Linked DNA regions of Blastochloris viridis. The protein of the gene in region 1 interacts with the protein of each later gene in a pairwise test. Links are inferred from orthologs where the notes say so. Each region holds a gene or a part of one and is shown on either strand. Other genes may lie near its edges. The genes, in order: gltA and BVIR_RS00510.

Region 1 (6,816 bases):
GGCCCGGCCGACGTCACCTTCTACGACAACACCAAGTACCGCGACGCTCTGGTCGCCTCGCGCGCGGCGGCGTGCTTCGTGCGCGCGCGCCTTGCGGCCGCGGTGCCCGAGCACATCGCCCCGCTGGTGGTCGCCGATGCCCACCGGGCCTTAGCGACGCTGTCGCGCACGCTGTTTCCCGAGGCGCTGCGGCCCGGCTCGGCGTTCGGCGCCACCGGCATCGCCCACGGCGCTATGGTCCATCCCACCGCGCGGCTGGAGCCGGGCGTCACCGTCGATCCCGGCGCGGTTATCGGCGCCGACGTCGAGATCGGCGCCGGCACCACGATCACCGCCAATGCGGTGATCGGGCAAGGGGTGCGCATCGGCCGCGACTGCTCGATCGGCCCCGGCGCCAGCGTCATGTTCGCGCTGCTCGGCAACCGGGTGGTGGTTCACGGCGGGGTGCGGATCGGCCAGGACGGCTTCGGCTACGCGATGGGGCCGCGCGGCCACCTCAAGGTGCCGCAGCTCGGCCGGGTGATCATCCAGGACGACGTCGAGATCGGCGCCGGCACCACCGTTGATCGTGGCGCCTCCGGCGACACCGTGATCGGCGAGGGTACGAAGATCGACAATCTCGTGCAAATCGCCCACAACGTGACGGTGGGGCGCAATTGCGTGATCGTGGCGCAGGTCGGCATTTCCGGCAGCGCCACGCTGGGGGACTTCGTGGTGCTGGGCGGACAGGTCGGCGTCATCGGGCACGTCACCATCGGCGACGGCGCCCAGATCGCCGCGACGTCGTCGGTGAAGGACGATGTGCCGCCGGGCGCCCGCTGGGGCGGCGTGCCGGCCAAGCCGGTGCGGGTGTGGTTCCGCGAAGTGACGATGGTGGCCAAGCTGGCGGCGCAAGGGGGTGACGAGCGCCCGGCTGGCAAGGGCGAACGGGGGGACGAATGACCACTGAGCCGGAGACGACGACGGTACTGGAGGCGCTGGACATTCAGCGCGTGCTGCAGCTGCTGCCGCACCGCTATCCGTTTCTCATGGTGGACCGCGTCGAGAAGATCGACGGCGACCGCTCGGCGGTCGGCATCAAGGCGGTCACCATCAACGAGCCGCAGTTCCAGGGGCATTTCCCCGGCCGGCCGGTGATGCCGGGCGTGCTGCTGATCGAGGGCATGGCCCAGACCGCCGGCGTCATCTGCATCCTCTCCCGCGCCACCGGCAGTCCGGGCGTGGTCTATTTCCTCACCATCGACAACTGCAAGTTCCGCCGGCCGGTGTTGCCGGGCGAAGTCGTTGAGTTCCACATGACCAAGACCGCCAAGCGGCGGAATATGTGGTGGTACCACGGCGAGGCCCGCGTCAACGGCGAGATCGCGGCGGAAGCCGACCTTGGCGCCATGCTGGGCGAGTGACGGCGATGGCCAGGATCGACCCGACGTCCCGCGTCGACGATGGTGCCAAGCTTGGTGCGGATGTCGTCGTCGGCCCGTTCTGCATTGTCGGCCCCGAGGTCGAGCTCGGCGACGGCGTCGAGCTGATCTCCCACGCCGTGGTGATCGGCGCGAGTCGGATCGGCGCCCGCACCAAGATCCACCCGTTCGCGGTGATCGGCGGGCTGCCGCAGGCGGTGCGCCATGGCGGCGGCGACAGCCGGGTCGAGGTCGGCGCCGATTGCATCATCCGCGAGACGGTCACCATCAATGCCGGCACCGATTTCGGCGGCGGGGTGACGACCGTCGGCGATCGCTGCTTCATGATGGCGGGCTCGCACGCCGCCCATGACTGCCACGTCGGCGACGACGTCATCTTCGCCAACAACGCCACCCTGGGCGGGCATTGCATGGTGGGCGACAAGTCGTTCCTCGGCGGGCAATGCGGGGTTCATCAGTTCGTGCGCATCGGCGAGCAGTCGATCATCGGCGGCATGACCGGGGTCGAGCACGACGTTATTCCGTTCGGCTCGGTGGTGGGCTCGCGGGGCCAGCTCGGCGGGCTCAATCTGGTCGGGCTCAAGCGCCGCGGCTTTTCGCGCGAGGCCATCCACGCCCTGAGGCACGCCTACCGCATGCTGTTCTTCGGCGCCGGCACGCTAGCCGAGCGGGTCGAGCAGGTGGCGGCGGCGTTCGAGGGCGATGGCAATGTCGGCAAGATCGTCGACTTCCTGCGCGCCGGCACCAAGCGGCGGATCACCATGCCGCGCGAGCTCGACGAGGTCTGACGCCGTGACGGTGGTGAGCGCCGAGCGCCCGGCCCCGTTGGGGGTTCTTGCCGCCGGCGGCCGGGTGCCGATCATGGTGGCGGATGCCGCAGTGCGCGCCGGCCGCCCGGTGTTCATCGTCGCGCTGCGCGGCCTTGCCTTGCCCGACGTGACGCGGTTTCCCCACCTGATGGTGCCGATCGGCATGCCGGGCCGGGTGTTCAACGCGTTTCGCGGCGCCGGCTGCCGCGAGATCGTCATCGTCGGCTCGGCGACCCGGCCGCGCATCCGCGACATCCGGCTCGATTTCAGGGCACTGCAGCTCATCACCCGCTACGCACGGGCCATGCTTGGCGGCGACGACAAGCTGCTGACCTGGCTGGTGCGGCTGTTCGAGGCCGAGGGCTTCACCGTGCGCGGCGCGCACGAGATCGCACCCGAACTGCTGGCGCCGGCAGGCGCGCTCGGCCGCCACCGGCCATCCGCGCTCGACGAGGCCGACATCGCCATCGGCATCGACTACCTCGCCACCGCCGGCCGCTTCGACATCGGCCAGGCCGTGGTGGTCGTCAACCATTGCATCGTCGCGGTGGAGGCGGCCGAGGGCACCGACCTGATGCTGGCGCGCGTCGCCGAGCTGCGCGCCGCCGGCCGGCTGCGCCTCAGCGGCCGCGCCGGGGTGCTGGTCAAGACGCCCAAGCCGGCCCAGGACCGCCGGGTCGACATGCCGGCGATCGGCTCATCCACCGTGGCCGGCGCGGTGCGGGCGGAGCTGCGCGGCATCGCGGTCGCCGCCGGCGAGACGCTGATCGCCGATGCCGCCGAGACGGCAGCGGCGGCCGAGCGCGCCGGGCTGTTCGTGACCGGCATTGCGCTGAAGGCAGGGCCGGCATGACCGCGCTGGACGTGTTTGTGGTCGCCGGCGAAGCCTCGGGCGATCAGCTCGGCCACAAGCTGATGGCGGCGCTCAAGGCGCGCACCGGCGGCCGCGTCGCCTTCCGTGGCCTCGGCGGCGCGGCGATGGAGCGCGAGGGCCTCACCAGCCTGTTCCCGATCTCCGACATCGCCCTGGTCGGCTTCATCGCGGTGGCGCGCCAGCTCCGGCGGGTGCTGCGTCGGATCGACGAGACCGCGCGCGCCATCATCGCCAATCCGCCCGACGTGCTGGTGCTGATCGACAGTCCGGATTTCTCCCACCGCGTCGCCCAGCGCGTGCGCAAGCGCCTGCCCGAGCTGCCGATCGTGGTCTACGTCTCGCCCACGGTGTGGGCGTGGCGGTCGGGGCGGGCGCGGGCGATGGCCAAGTGGTGCGACCACATCCTGGCGCTGCTGCCGTTCGAGCCGGACTCCCACCGCGAGCTTGGCGGCCCGCCGTGCAGCTATGTCGGCCACCCGCTGGTCGAGCGCCTCGCCGAGCTGCGGCCGGGGCCGCATGACGCGGCGCGCCGAGCCGCCGAGCCGCCGGTGCTGCTGGTGCTGCCGGGCAGCCGCCACGCCGAGCTGCACCACCTGCTGCCGGTGTTCGCCGATACGCTGGCGTTGCTCCAGCAGCGCATCGGGGCGTTCGAGCCGGTGCTGCCGACGCTGCCGCACCTCAAGGCCGAGGTCGAGGCCGCGGTGGCGGCGTGGCCGGTCAAGCCGGCGGTTCTCGACAGCGAGGCCGGCAAGCTCGACGCATTCCGCCGCGCCCGCGGCGCGCTGGCGGCGTCCGGCACGGTGACGCTGGAGCTGGCGCTGGCCGGGGTGCCGACCATCGCCGCCTATCGGGGCTCGGCGATCGAGGCGTTCGCGGCGCGCAAGCTGATTCGGCTGCCGATGTTCATCCTCGCCAACCTCGTGCTCGGCGGCATCGTGGTGCCGGAATATCTGCAGGCCGACTGCACCGCCGACAAGCTGGCGGCGGCACTGGACGGCATTCTGCGCGAGGGTGCCAACCGCGCCCGTCAGCTCGGAGCGTTCGCGCGGCTCGACGAGGTGATGCACGTCGGCGCGGTCGCGCCGTCGTTCCGCGCCGCCGATCAGGTGATTGCAACGTTCGAGACCAAAACGGGACGCCGCGCGCCCCGTTGAACACCCCTTTTATCCGTCGCCCCGGACCGCCGCGAAGCCGCGATCCTGGATCGTCAGCAAAAGCGGCCGCGCCCGAGCGCCGCTCCCGGATCGTCGCGGCGCGACGTCCGGGACGCGATTTGCGCAAAGTCAGCGCCGCTTGGCGATCGCGACATAGTCGCGGCGCGGCGCGCCGGAATAGATCTGCCGCGGCCGGCCGATCTTCTGCTGCGGGTCCTCGATCATCTCCTTCCACTGCGCGATCCAGCCCACGGTGCGGGCAAGCGCGAACAGCACGGTGAACATCGAGGTCGAGAAGCCCATCGCCTTGAGTGTGATGCCCGAATAGAAGTCGATGTTGGGATAGAGCTTCTTTTCGATGAAGTAGTCGTCGCTGAGCGCGATCCGCTCCAGCTCCATGGCGACGTCGAGCAGCGGGTCGTGCTTGATGCCGAGCTCGCGCAGCACCTCGTGGCAGGTCTGCTGCATGATCTTGGCGCGCGGATCGTAATTCTTGTAGACGCGGTGGCCGAAGCCCATCAGCCGGAACGGGTCGTTCTTGTCCTTGGCGCGCTTGATGTACTCCGGGATGCGGCTGACGTGGCCGATCTCGCCCAGCATCTTCAGCGCCGCCTCGTTGGCGCCGCCGTGGGCGGGGCCCCACAGGCAGGCGATGCCGGCGGCGATGCAGGCGAACGGGTTGGCGCCGGAGGAGCCGGCGAGCCGCACCGTCGAGGTCGAGGCGTTCTGCTCGTGGTCGGCGTGCAGGATGAAAATGCGATCCATCGCTTTCGCCAGGATCGGGTTGACCTTGTAGTCCTCGGCCGGAACGGCGAAGCACATGCGCAGGAAATTCGAGGAATAGTCGAGGTCGTTCTTGGGATAGATGAACGGCTGCCCGATGGTATATTTGTAAGCCATCGCCGCGATGGTCGGCATCTTCGCGATCATGCGGATCGAGGCGACCATCCGCTGGTGCGGGTCGGAGATGTCGATCGAGTCGTGATAGAATGCCGACAGCGCGCCGACGCAGCCGACCATCACCGCCATCGGGTGCGCGTCGCGGCGGAAGCCCTGGTAGAACCGGGCCATCTGCTCGTGCACCATGGTGTGGCGGGTGACGCGGTAATCGAAATCGGTCTTCTGCGCCGGGGTCGGCAACTCGCCATAAAGCAGCAGGTAACAGGTTTCGAGGAAGTCGCCGTTCATGGCGAGCTGTTCGATCGGGTAGCCCCGATACAGCAGCACCCCCTCATCGCCGTCGATATAGGTGATCTTGGATTCGCAGGCTGCGGTCGAGGTGAAGCCGGGATCGTAGGTGAACATCCCGGTCTGGCCGTAGAGCTTGCTGATGTCGAGCACGGAAGGGCCGATGCTTCCGTGCAGGACCGGAAACGACCAGCTCTTGTCGCCGACGGCGAGGGTGCCGGAATTGAGGTCGGGAGACTTGGGGTCCGGAGTCTTGGCGTCCATTGAACTGACCTTCGCGAGTCAACCCCGACGGTGGCCGACGGTTTCCGTCAGGAGGGGGACTATCTCACGCATGAGAGATGCGTCTTAACGGACGGCGCGGCCGCATTTGTCCAGACATCAATTCGTCCAGGTCCCGGGGCCGCGGCGCGCCGTGCACGGTTGAGCGGGAGCATGGGCGCCACCGCCCATCGCCGTCAAGCCGCCGCCGCCGCCGCGCCCTGGTCGCGCATGCGGCCGACGCTCTCGGCGCGGCCGAGCACCACCAGGACGTCGAAGATGCCCGGCGAGGTGGTGCGCCCGGTCAAGGCGACCCGCAGCGGCTGGGCGACCTGGCCGAGCTTCAAGCCGGCGCGCTCGGCATGGGCCCGCATGATCGGCTCCAGCGCCTCGGCCGACCAGGTCTCGGCCGCCTCGAATTCGTCGGCGAGCGTGGCAAGCAGCGCCCGCGCCTCCTGTGTCAGCAGCGCCTTCGCCTTGTCCTCGAGCGCGATCGGGCGCTCCGCCAGCACGAAGGCGGCGCCGTTCAGCAGATCGATCAAAGTCTTGGCGCGGTCTTTCAGCCCCGGCATCGCCGCGAGCAGCCTGTCGCGCAGCGGCGCATCGAGCCGGGCCGCCACCGCCGGCCCGCCGGGAAAGAACGGCAGCGCCGCTTCGAGCGCCGCCAGCAGGTCGGCGTCGGCGGTGGTGCGCATGTAGTGGCCGTTGAGGCTTTCCAGCTTGGCGAAGTCGAACCGCGCCGCCGAGCGGCCGATGCGCGAGACGTCGAATGCCGCCACCATCTCCTCGGTCGAGAAGATCTCCTGGTCGCCATGGCTCCAGCCCAGCCGCACCAGATAATTACGCAGCGCGGCCGGCAGGTAGCCCATGGCGCGATAGGCATCGACGCCGAGCGCGCCGTGGCGCTTGGAGAGCTTGGCGCCGTCCGCACCGTGGATCAGCGGGATATGGGCGAACCGCGGCACCTGCCAGCCCATCGCGTCGTAGATGTGCGTCTGGCGGGCGGCGTTGGTGAGGTGGTCGTCGCCGCGGATGACGTGGGTCACCGCCATGTCGTGGTCGTCGACCACCACCGCCAGCATGTAGGTCGGGGTGCCGTCCGAGCGCAG
Region 2 (8,175 bases), 2.6 Mb from region 1 along the record:
TGGCCGGAGGCGCGCTCAACCGTGCTCGGCGCCTATCGTGCGTTCTCGCCCGAGCTGGCGGGCATCGCCGGCCGGTTCTTTGAGAACAACTGGATCGACGCGCCGATCCGCGCCGGCAAGGCGCCGGGCGCGTTCTCGCACCCGACCGTGCCGTCGGTGCACCCGTACGTGCTGATGAACTACCTCGGCAAGCCGCGCGACGTGATGACGCTGGCGCACGAACTTGGCCACGGCGTCCATCAGGTGCTGGCGGCGCCGAACGGCCCGTTGATGGCGCCGACCCCGCTGACATTGGCGGAGACGGCGTCGGTGTTCGGCGAGATGCTGACGTTCAAGGCCATCCTCAAAGCCACGCCCGACCGCGCCCAGCGCAAGGCGCTGATCGCCGCCAAGGTCGAGGACATGCTCAACACCGTGGTGCGGCAGATCGCGTTCTATACCTTCGAGCGCAAAATCCACGAGGCGCGGCGGGATGGCGAGCTGACGGCAGAGGAAATCGGCCGGTTCTGGCTTGAGGTGCAAAGCGAAAGCTTGGGAACCGCGATCCGGCTTGGCCCCGGCTACGAGACGTTCTGGACCTATATCGGCCATTTTGTCCACGCGCCGTTCTACGTCTACGCCTATGCCTTCGGCGATTGCCTGGTGAACTCGCTCTATGCCGTCTATGAGCGCGCCCCGGACGGCTTTGCCGAGCGCTATCACGACCTGCTTGCCGCCGGCGGCACCAAGCACCACTCCGAGCTGCTCAAGCCGTTCGGGCTCGACGCCCGCGACCCGGCGTTCTGGCAGACCGGGCTTGGCATGATCGAGCGGCTGATCGGCGAGCTGGAAGCGCTGGAAGCGTAGTTGGGTGTGCAATCGCGCCGCAACATCCGCGCCCGCAGGACGGACAGCACGCCCGTCCTGCGGCGCGTGCATGCTGTGGTGCATTATGCGCACCGGCGGCGGAGATTGGCGGCGGTCGGCGGCGCGGCCGCCGGACCAGTCCGGCCACTGGGCAAGGGTAGCGGATAACCATTGATTCGGGGCCGGCGCTGCGGGATGCTGACTGCCTGCGGGAGGCCCCCATGCGCTCCGACCACCCGACACTCTGGACGGCCACGCCGTGGGAGGTCGCCTTCATCGCCGCCGCGGCGATGACCGAAGCCGCCTGCGGGTTTTCCGAGCAGGTCGCTCACCTGCTGTCCGGCGCCGCTGCCCCGTCCGAGCCGTTGGCCTGGACCACGCCGAACCGGGTTCGCCTCGACCTTGCCACCATGCGGCTGCGCGACTTCTCCACCGGCACTGCCGGCGTCGCCACCCTGATTGCCGCGCCGTTCGCGCTGCACACCGCGGTGATCGCCGACCTCGCGCCCGGCCACAGCCTGGTCGAGCGCCTCCTCAATGAGGGCGTCAAACGCCTCGCCGTCACCGACTGGCGGTCGGCGACGCCGACGATGCGCGACCTCTCGATCGACAGCTACCTCGCCGAACTCAACGTCGCGGTCGATGAGCTCGGGCCGCCGGTCGACCTGATCGGCCTGTGCCAGGGCGGCTGGCTGGCGCTGGTCTATGCCGCCCGCTTTCCCGCCAAGGTGCGCGCGTTGGTGCTGGTGGCCGCCCCGATCGACACCGAGCGCGGCGACAGTGCGTTGTCGGCGCTGGCGCGTGCGACGCCGCTGCCGGTGTTCCAGGCGGCGGTGGAGCGGGGCGGCGGCCGCATGTCCGGCGAGACCATCCGCGCCGCCTGGCCGAAAACCACCGAGCAGGCCTGCGGCCAGGCCCGGCGCGACCTCGACCTCGGCCCGGACGACATTGGCCCGCGGGCGGAGGCGGCGCTGGCGCGCTACGCCGCCTGGGACCGCTGCGTGGTCGATCTGCCCGGGCGGTACTATCTCGACATCGTCGCGTGGCTGTTCCAGCGCAACCTGCGGGCGCGCGGCGGCTTTCCTGCCCTCGGCCGCACCATCGCGCTCGCCGACGTTCGCCACCCGCTCGCCCTGATCGCCGGCGGCGAGGATATCGTGGCGCCGGCCGAGCAGGTGCTCGCCGCCGCCGAACTGGTCGGCGCCGCGCCGCCGGCGATCCTGACCCGGCTGTGGCCGAGCAGCCATGTCGGGCTGTTCGTCGGCGCCCGCAGCCTGACCGAGGGCTGGCCGGAGATTGCGCGCTGGCTCTGCGCGCAGCGCCGCCGGCGCGTCGTTGTCCGCGGCCATGCGTCCATCCGCCCCCTCGCGGGGCCGGCCGAGGTCGGCTAACAGGTCCGGCTCCCCTCTCCGGACATGGTATTCCGGGCCCCCGCCCCTATATCTTCGGACACACGGGGCATGCGACCGGAACCATGACAGACAGCGAACAGAACCGATTTTCCGCCCGCGCCACCCGCTATGCCCGGGTCGGCGCCAATGTCAGCGGCATGGCGGCCAGGATGGTCGGTTCGCGGATGCTGGGACGGTTCGACCGCCAGGCGAATGCCGCCGACCTCAGCAACATGCTCGGCGGGCTGAAGGGCCCGATCATGAAGGTTGCCCAGCTGATGGCGACCATTCCCGACGCGCTGCCGCCCGAATACGCCGACGAGCTGCAGAAGCTGCAGAGCGAGGCGCCGCCGATGGGCTGGCCGTTCGTCAAGCGCCGCATGGCCGCCGAACTCGGGCCGGAGTGGCAGAGCCGGTTCGGCAGCTTCGAGCACAAGCCCGCCGCGGCCGCCTCGCTCGGCCAGGTCCACAAGGCCACCGCGCTCACCGGCGAGGCGCTGGCGTGCAAGCTGCAGTACCCGGAGATGCAGTCGGCGGTCGAAGCCGACCTCGCCCAGCTCGACATCGCGTTCGCCATTCAGCGCCGGGTCGATCCGGCCATCGACACCCGTGAGATTGCCCGCGAGATCGGGGCGCGCCTGCGCGAGGAGCTCGACTATCGCCGCGAAGCCCGCCACGTCGCGGTCTACCGCCACATGATGGACGACGTGCCGGACGTGCGGGTGCCGCGGGTGTGGCCGGAGCTTTCGACCGGGCGGCTACTGACGCTCGACTGGCTCGAGGGCCGGCGCATGCTGGACTTCGTCGACCACGAGCTTGAGGTCCGCAACCGGCTCGCGACCTCGATGTACCGGGCGTGGTGGCTGCCGTTCAGCCGGTTCGGCATCATCCATGGCGACCCTCACCTCGGCAATTACACCGTGTTCAGCGAGGACGGCGTGCCGTCGGGCATCAACCTGCTCGATTACGGCTGCATCCGCATCTTCCCGCCGTCCTTCGTCGGCGGCGTGGTCGATCTGTATCGCGGTCTCCAGCAGGACGATCACGAGCGCGTTGTTCACGCCTATGAGCAGTGGGGCTTCAAGGGGCTGAAGCGCGAGATCATCGACGTGCTCAACATCTGGGCCCGCTTCATCTACGGCCCGGTGCTGGAAGACCGGGTCCGCACCATCGCCGACGGCATCGCTCCCGGCGAATACGGCCGAAAGGAAGCGTTCGCGGTCCACCGCGCCTTGACGGAAATGGGACCGGTCACCGTGCCGCGCGAATTCGTGTTCATGGACCGTGCCGCCATCGGCCTCGGCGGCGTGTTCCTCCGGCTGCGGGCCGAGGTCAATTTCCACCGGCTGTTCGAATCCGCGATCGAGGCGTTCTCAGTGGAAAAGGTAGCGGCGCGTCAGGCCGAGGCGCTGGCGATGGCGGGGCTGTCGCCGACGCACTGAACTTGCCGGCGTCGGAGCGCGCGGACGTCTGTCAGGCCGGTACCGGTTCGGCCGTGACGAACGCCGGGGCGGTCGCGGGCCGCTCGATCCGGCTCAGCCAGCGGCAGATATCGGCCTCTCTGAAGGGCTTCGGCAGAAACGGGACGGCGCGCAACGCCGTCGGTACGTCCTGCGGCAGCGAGCCGGTCACGAAGACGAATGGCTGCCCGCGGTTTGCCAGCGCCAAGGCGAGGTCGAAGGTCTTGCCGTCGCGCACGTCGACGTCAAGCAGGGCCGCCTCGCAGCGCGCCAGCAGCGCCTGTGCCTCTCGGACCGACGCGACCGGTCCGATCACCGCGTGCCCGGCACCATCGACGATAGAGTGGAGATCGCAGGCGATCATGCCATCGTCTTCTACGATCAAAATGCGCGCCATGGCGGAGATCAGCCTTTGTTTCGGTCCGGTTGGACCTGATATCTCTTCACCCGGATTAAATGCGACACCGAGCGCAAAGTTCCGTAACTCCGTCAGCCTTTTCTTTCGGTGGCCAAGAAGATCGGAAAAGGGATTGCTGCCGGCCCAGTGCCGGCTACGCCGCCGGTCAAGCCCATATCCGAAACTATCGACTATATGCGCAGATTCGATGCTGGGGGCTGGTCGTGGTCTTGACAGGTGCGGGGAGGGGGGAATCGTTTTACTGATTCGTTTACGATCATAGCTTGATTAATTATCCGTAAACAGGGCGGTTGTTACGGAGAAGGCGCGTAGACGGTGACCGCTGCCGGCCGCACCCGAAACCGCGCCGGCGTGGTGGTGATCAGCTCGCCGTCGCAGCTCACCTGACGCGATCGGCGGGTGCGGATCTCGAAGCCCGCGCCGCGGCTGACGCGGACCTCGCGCCAACTGCCGTGCGAGCCGCGCCGCAGGTCGGCGAGCATCCGCACCAACAGCCAGGGCGAGCGCAGCTCCAGGCTGAACAGGTCGAGCTGGCCGTCGTCGATCTCGGCGGCCTCCGCCACCGTCATGCCGCCGCCATAGTGGCGGCCGTTGCCGACCGTGATCTGCAGCGTCAGCACCCGCGTTCGCTCGGCAGGGGTAACCACGTCGGCGTGGAACGGCCGCATGTCGAACAGCGCCCGCAGCGCGGTCAGCGGGTAGGCGAGCCGCCCCCAGCGCCGCTTGCGCTCGCCGGTCAGCTGTCGCGTCAGCTCGGCCGCCAGCCCGACGCTGGCGACGTTGAAGAAATAGCAGCCGTTGACCTCGCCGAGGTCGATGCGGCGGGTGTGGCCGCGAGCGATCACCCGTGCCGCCTCGGCCGGGTCCTCCGGGATGCCCAACGTGTTGGCCAGATCGTTGGCGGTGCCGAACGGCAGGATGCCGAGCGGCAGGCCGGTGGCGACCAGCCCGGCGGCGGCGCTGTTCAGCGTGCCGTCGCCCCCCGCAATCGCCACGCCGTCGAATTCGGCGGCGGCGGCGACGATGCGCGCCGAAACTTCGGCCGGGGCGTCGCAGGTCTCCACAATCGGCTCGATGCCGGCCTCGACCAGCGGTGCGACCATGGCGGCGTCGAACGCTGCGCCGCGCCGGGAGTTGCGGTTAACCAGCACCAGCAGCCGGGTCGGCGGGCTCGCCGCGCGGTTTCGTCGCGGGCCTGGGTCGGCACCAGCGCCGTCCGTATCGTCGCATGGCATGGCAAAGGCCGGGTCGGGCGCGATTTCTCGTTGCCGGTCAGCAGGCGCCACAGGTATCCTCCAACGAGTGATGAGCATTCAATCGCGGGCAGCACGCGAAGTTCCTGTAGGGAGCGTGCCGCTTCGGAATTGCACGCTTCGAAATTGTACGGTGCGGAATCGCACGCTTGGGGCCCGCGGCGCCGAGGCGCAGAAGGGCGCTAGCGGCGAGGCTTCTGAAACCTTCGTCATATATCCTTGGTACCGACTCAGCTCCTGATACGGCGCCAGGCGGACATTCTCAGCCGGCGAAGCGTCGGCGCTCTATCGTCCGGGCCTCTTTCACCCGGTCTCTTTCATCCACGTCGGGTCAGGGCGTAAGCTACTCGGCAACCTCCCCCGTACTCAAATCGAGGACGCATGCCTTATCTGATGCCGAACGCGGCGCCCACCGGTGAACCCGTCACGCTCGACGAGCCGGTGACCGACGGGGTGGCGTACGCCACCCGGGTCGACGCCGCCCAAATGCGCGCCGCGATCTTTGCCAAGCTGACCTATGCCGTCGGCAAGGATCCCGCCGGCGCCAAGCTGCACGACTGGCTGCGCGCCACCTCCCTTGCGGTGCGCGACCACATCGTCGACCGCTGGATCGCATCGGTTCGCGAGGCCTACATCACCGGTCGCAAGCGGGTCTATTACCTCTCGCTCGAATTCATGATCGGTCGGCAGCTGCGCGACGTGTCGAGCAATCTTCTGCTCGACGGCGTGATGCGCGAAGCGCTGATCGAGGCTGGCGTCGACTACCACGCCATGGCGGAGCTCGAGCCCGACGCCGCGCTCGGCAATGGCGGCCTCGGCCGGCTTGCCGCCTGCTACATGGAGAGCATGGCGACGCTCGGCATCGCCGCTCACGGCTACGGAATCCGCTACGACCACGGCCTGTTCCGGCAAAAGATCGCCGATGGCTGGCAGACCGAGCTGCCCGAGGACTGGCTCGCCTTCGGCAATCCGTGGGAATTCGAGCGGCGCGAGGTCGCCTACGAGATCGGCTTCGGCGGCACGGTCGATGCCAGCGAAGCCTGGGACGGCGCGGTGCGTCACACCTGGCGACCGGCCGAGCGCGTGCTCGCCATCGCCTACGACACCCCGATCGTCGGCTGGCGCGGCGCCCGCGTCAACACGCTGCGGCTGTGGCGCGCCCGCGCCGCCGATCCGATGCAGCTGGAGACGTTCAATCGCGGCGATCACATCGGCGCGGTCGCCGACCGCACCCGCGCCGAGAGCATCTCGCGCGTGCTCTATCCCTCCGATTCGACCCAGGCCGGCCAGGAGCTGCGGCTGCGCCAGGAGTTCTTCTTCACCGCCGCCTCGCTGCAGGATCTGGTACGCCGCCACGTTCAGCAGTTCGGCGACATCCGCAGCCTGCCCGACAAGGCGGCGATCCAGCTCAACGACACCCACCCCGCCATCGCGGTGGCCGAGCTGATGCGCATCCTGCTCGACGTCCACGCGCTGGGCTGGGAAGAGGCGTGGTCGATCACCCGCGGCACCATCAATTACACCAACCACACACTGTTGCCCGAAGCGCTGGAAATGTGGCCGGTGTCGCTGATGGAGCGGCTTCTGCCGCGCCACATGCAGATCATCTACGCCATCAATGCCAAGCTGATCGCCGAGGCGCGCAAACGTCCCGACTGCAACGATAGCATGCTGGCGGCGATCTCGCTGATCGACGAGTGGCACGGCCGCGGCGTGCGGATGGGCAACCTCGCCTTCGTCGGCTCGCACAAGGTCAATGGGGTATCGGCGCTGCACAGCGGCCTGATGAAGAAGACGGTGTTCCGCGATCTCGCGGCGCTCTATCCCGACCGCATCACCAACAAGACCAACGGCATCACGCCGCGGCGCTGGCTGATGCAGGCCAACCCCGACCTGACGCGGCTGGTGCGCGAGACGGTGGGCGATGCGCCGCTCGATGACCTCGAGAAGCTGTCGCTGCTCGCGCCCCATGCCAAGGACGCCGCGTTCCGCGAGCGCTTCATGCGGGTCAAGCACGCCAACAAGGAGCGGCTGGCGGCGCTGATCCTCGACCGGCTCGGCGTGCGGGTCGACCCGACCGCGCTGTTCGACGTTCACGTCAAGCGCATTCACGAATACAAGCGCCAGCTGCTCAATATCCTCGAGACCATCGCGCTCTACGACGCCATCCGCGCCCAGCCCAGCGTCGACTGGGTGCCGCGGGTCAAGATCTTCGCCGGCAAAGCGGCGCCGAGCTACACCACGGCGAAATACATCATCAAGCTGGTCAACGACCTCGCCCGCGTGGTCAATTCCGATCCGGCGACGCGCGGTCTGCTCAAGGTGGTGTTCCTGCCGAACTACAATGTCAGCCTGGCGGAAGTGATCATCCCCGCCGCGGACCTGTCCGAGCAGATCTCCACCGCCGGCATGGAAGCGTCGGGCACCGGCAACATGAAGTTCGCGCTCAACGGCGCGCTGACCATCGGCACGCTCGACGGGGCCAATATCGAGCTCAAGGAGCACGTCGGCGACGACAACATCTTCATCTTCGGGCTCACCGCGGAAGAGGTCGAGGCGACGCGCCGCCAGGGCTACAATCCCGGCGAGACGGTGTCGCGGATTCCGGCGCTGTCGGCAGCGTTCGAGTCGCTCTACGCCGGCGTCTATTCGCCCGACGATCCCTCGCGCCATCGCGGCACGGTCGATGCGTTGCGCAACCACGACTATTTCCTTGTCACTGCCGACTTCGCAGCTTATGCGGAGGCACAGCGTAAGATCGCTGGGTTGTGGCGCGATCCGATGGAATGGGCTCGAAAAGCCGTGCT

What was found.
Region 2: the proteins of gltA (region 1) and BVIR_RS00510 interact in binary tests that used the Escherichia coli proteins (3 or more experiments, as listed by UniProt). The link is inferred for Blastochloris viridis from one-to-one orthologs.

Annotation. Positions count from the first base shown.
Region 1 is NZ_CP012946.1:2,693,230-2,700,045, reverse strand. What follows is about bases 3,550-6,361. They hold gltA (citrate synthase), read right to left. Parts: upstream 5,711-6,361; coding sequence 4,388-5,710; downstream 3,550-4,387. Other genes in these bases: gltX (glutamate--tRNA ligase), read right to left, coding at 5,905-6,361; lpxB (lipid-A-disaccharide synthase), read left to right, coding at 3,550-4,258. In the rest of the region: lpxD (UDP-3-O-(3-hydroxymyristoyl)glucosamine N-acyltransferase), read left to right, coding at 1-942; 3-hydroxyacyl-ACP dehydratase FabZ, read left to right, coding at 939-1,403; lpxA (acyl-ACP--UDP-N-acetylglucosamine O-acyltransferase), read left to right, coding at 1,409-2,209; BVIR_RS11775 (LpxI family protein), read left to right, coding at 2,214-3,083; more of lpxB, read left to right, coding at 3,080-3,549; more of gltX, read right to left, coding at 6,362-6,816.
Region 2 is NZ_CP012946.1:102,658-110,832, forward strand. What follows is about bases 3,419-6,226. They hold BVIR_RS00510 (lipid kinase), read right to left. Parts: upstream 5,429-6,226; coding sequence 4,409-5,428; downstream 3,419-4,408. Other genes in these bases: BVIR_RS00500 (ABC1 kinase family protein), read left to right, coding at 3,419-3,679; BVIR_RS00505 (response regulator), read right to left, coding at 3,711-4,094; BVIR_RS00515 (glycogen/starch/alpha-glucan phosphorylase), read left to right, coding at 5,855-6,226. Outside these bases: BVIR_RS00490 (M3 family oligoendopeptidase), read left to right, coding at 1-846; BVIR_RS00495 (alpha/beta fold hydrolase), read left to right, coding at 1,068-2,237; more of BVIR_RS00500, read left to right, coding at 2,321-3,418; more of BVIR_RS00515, read left to right, coding at 6,227-8,175. UniProt on the Escherichia coli protein: In vitro phosphorylates phosphatidylglycerol but not diacylglycerol; the in vivo substrate is unknown.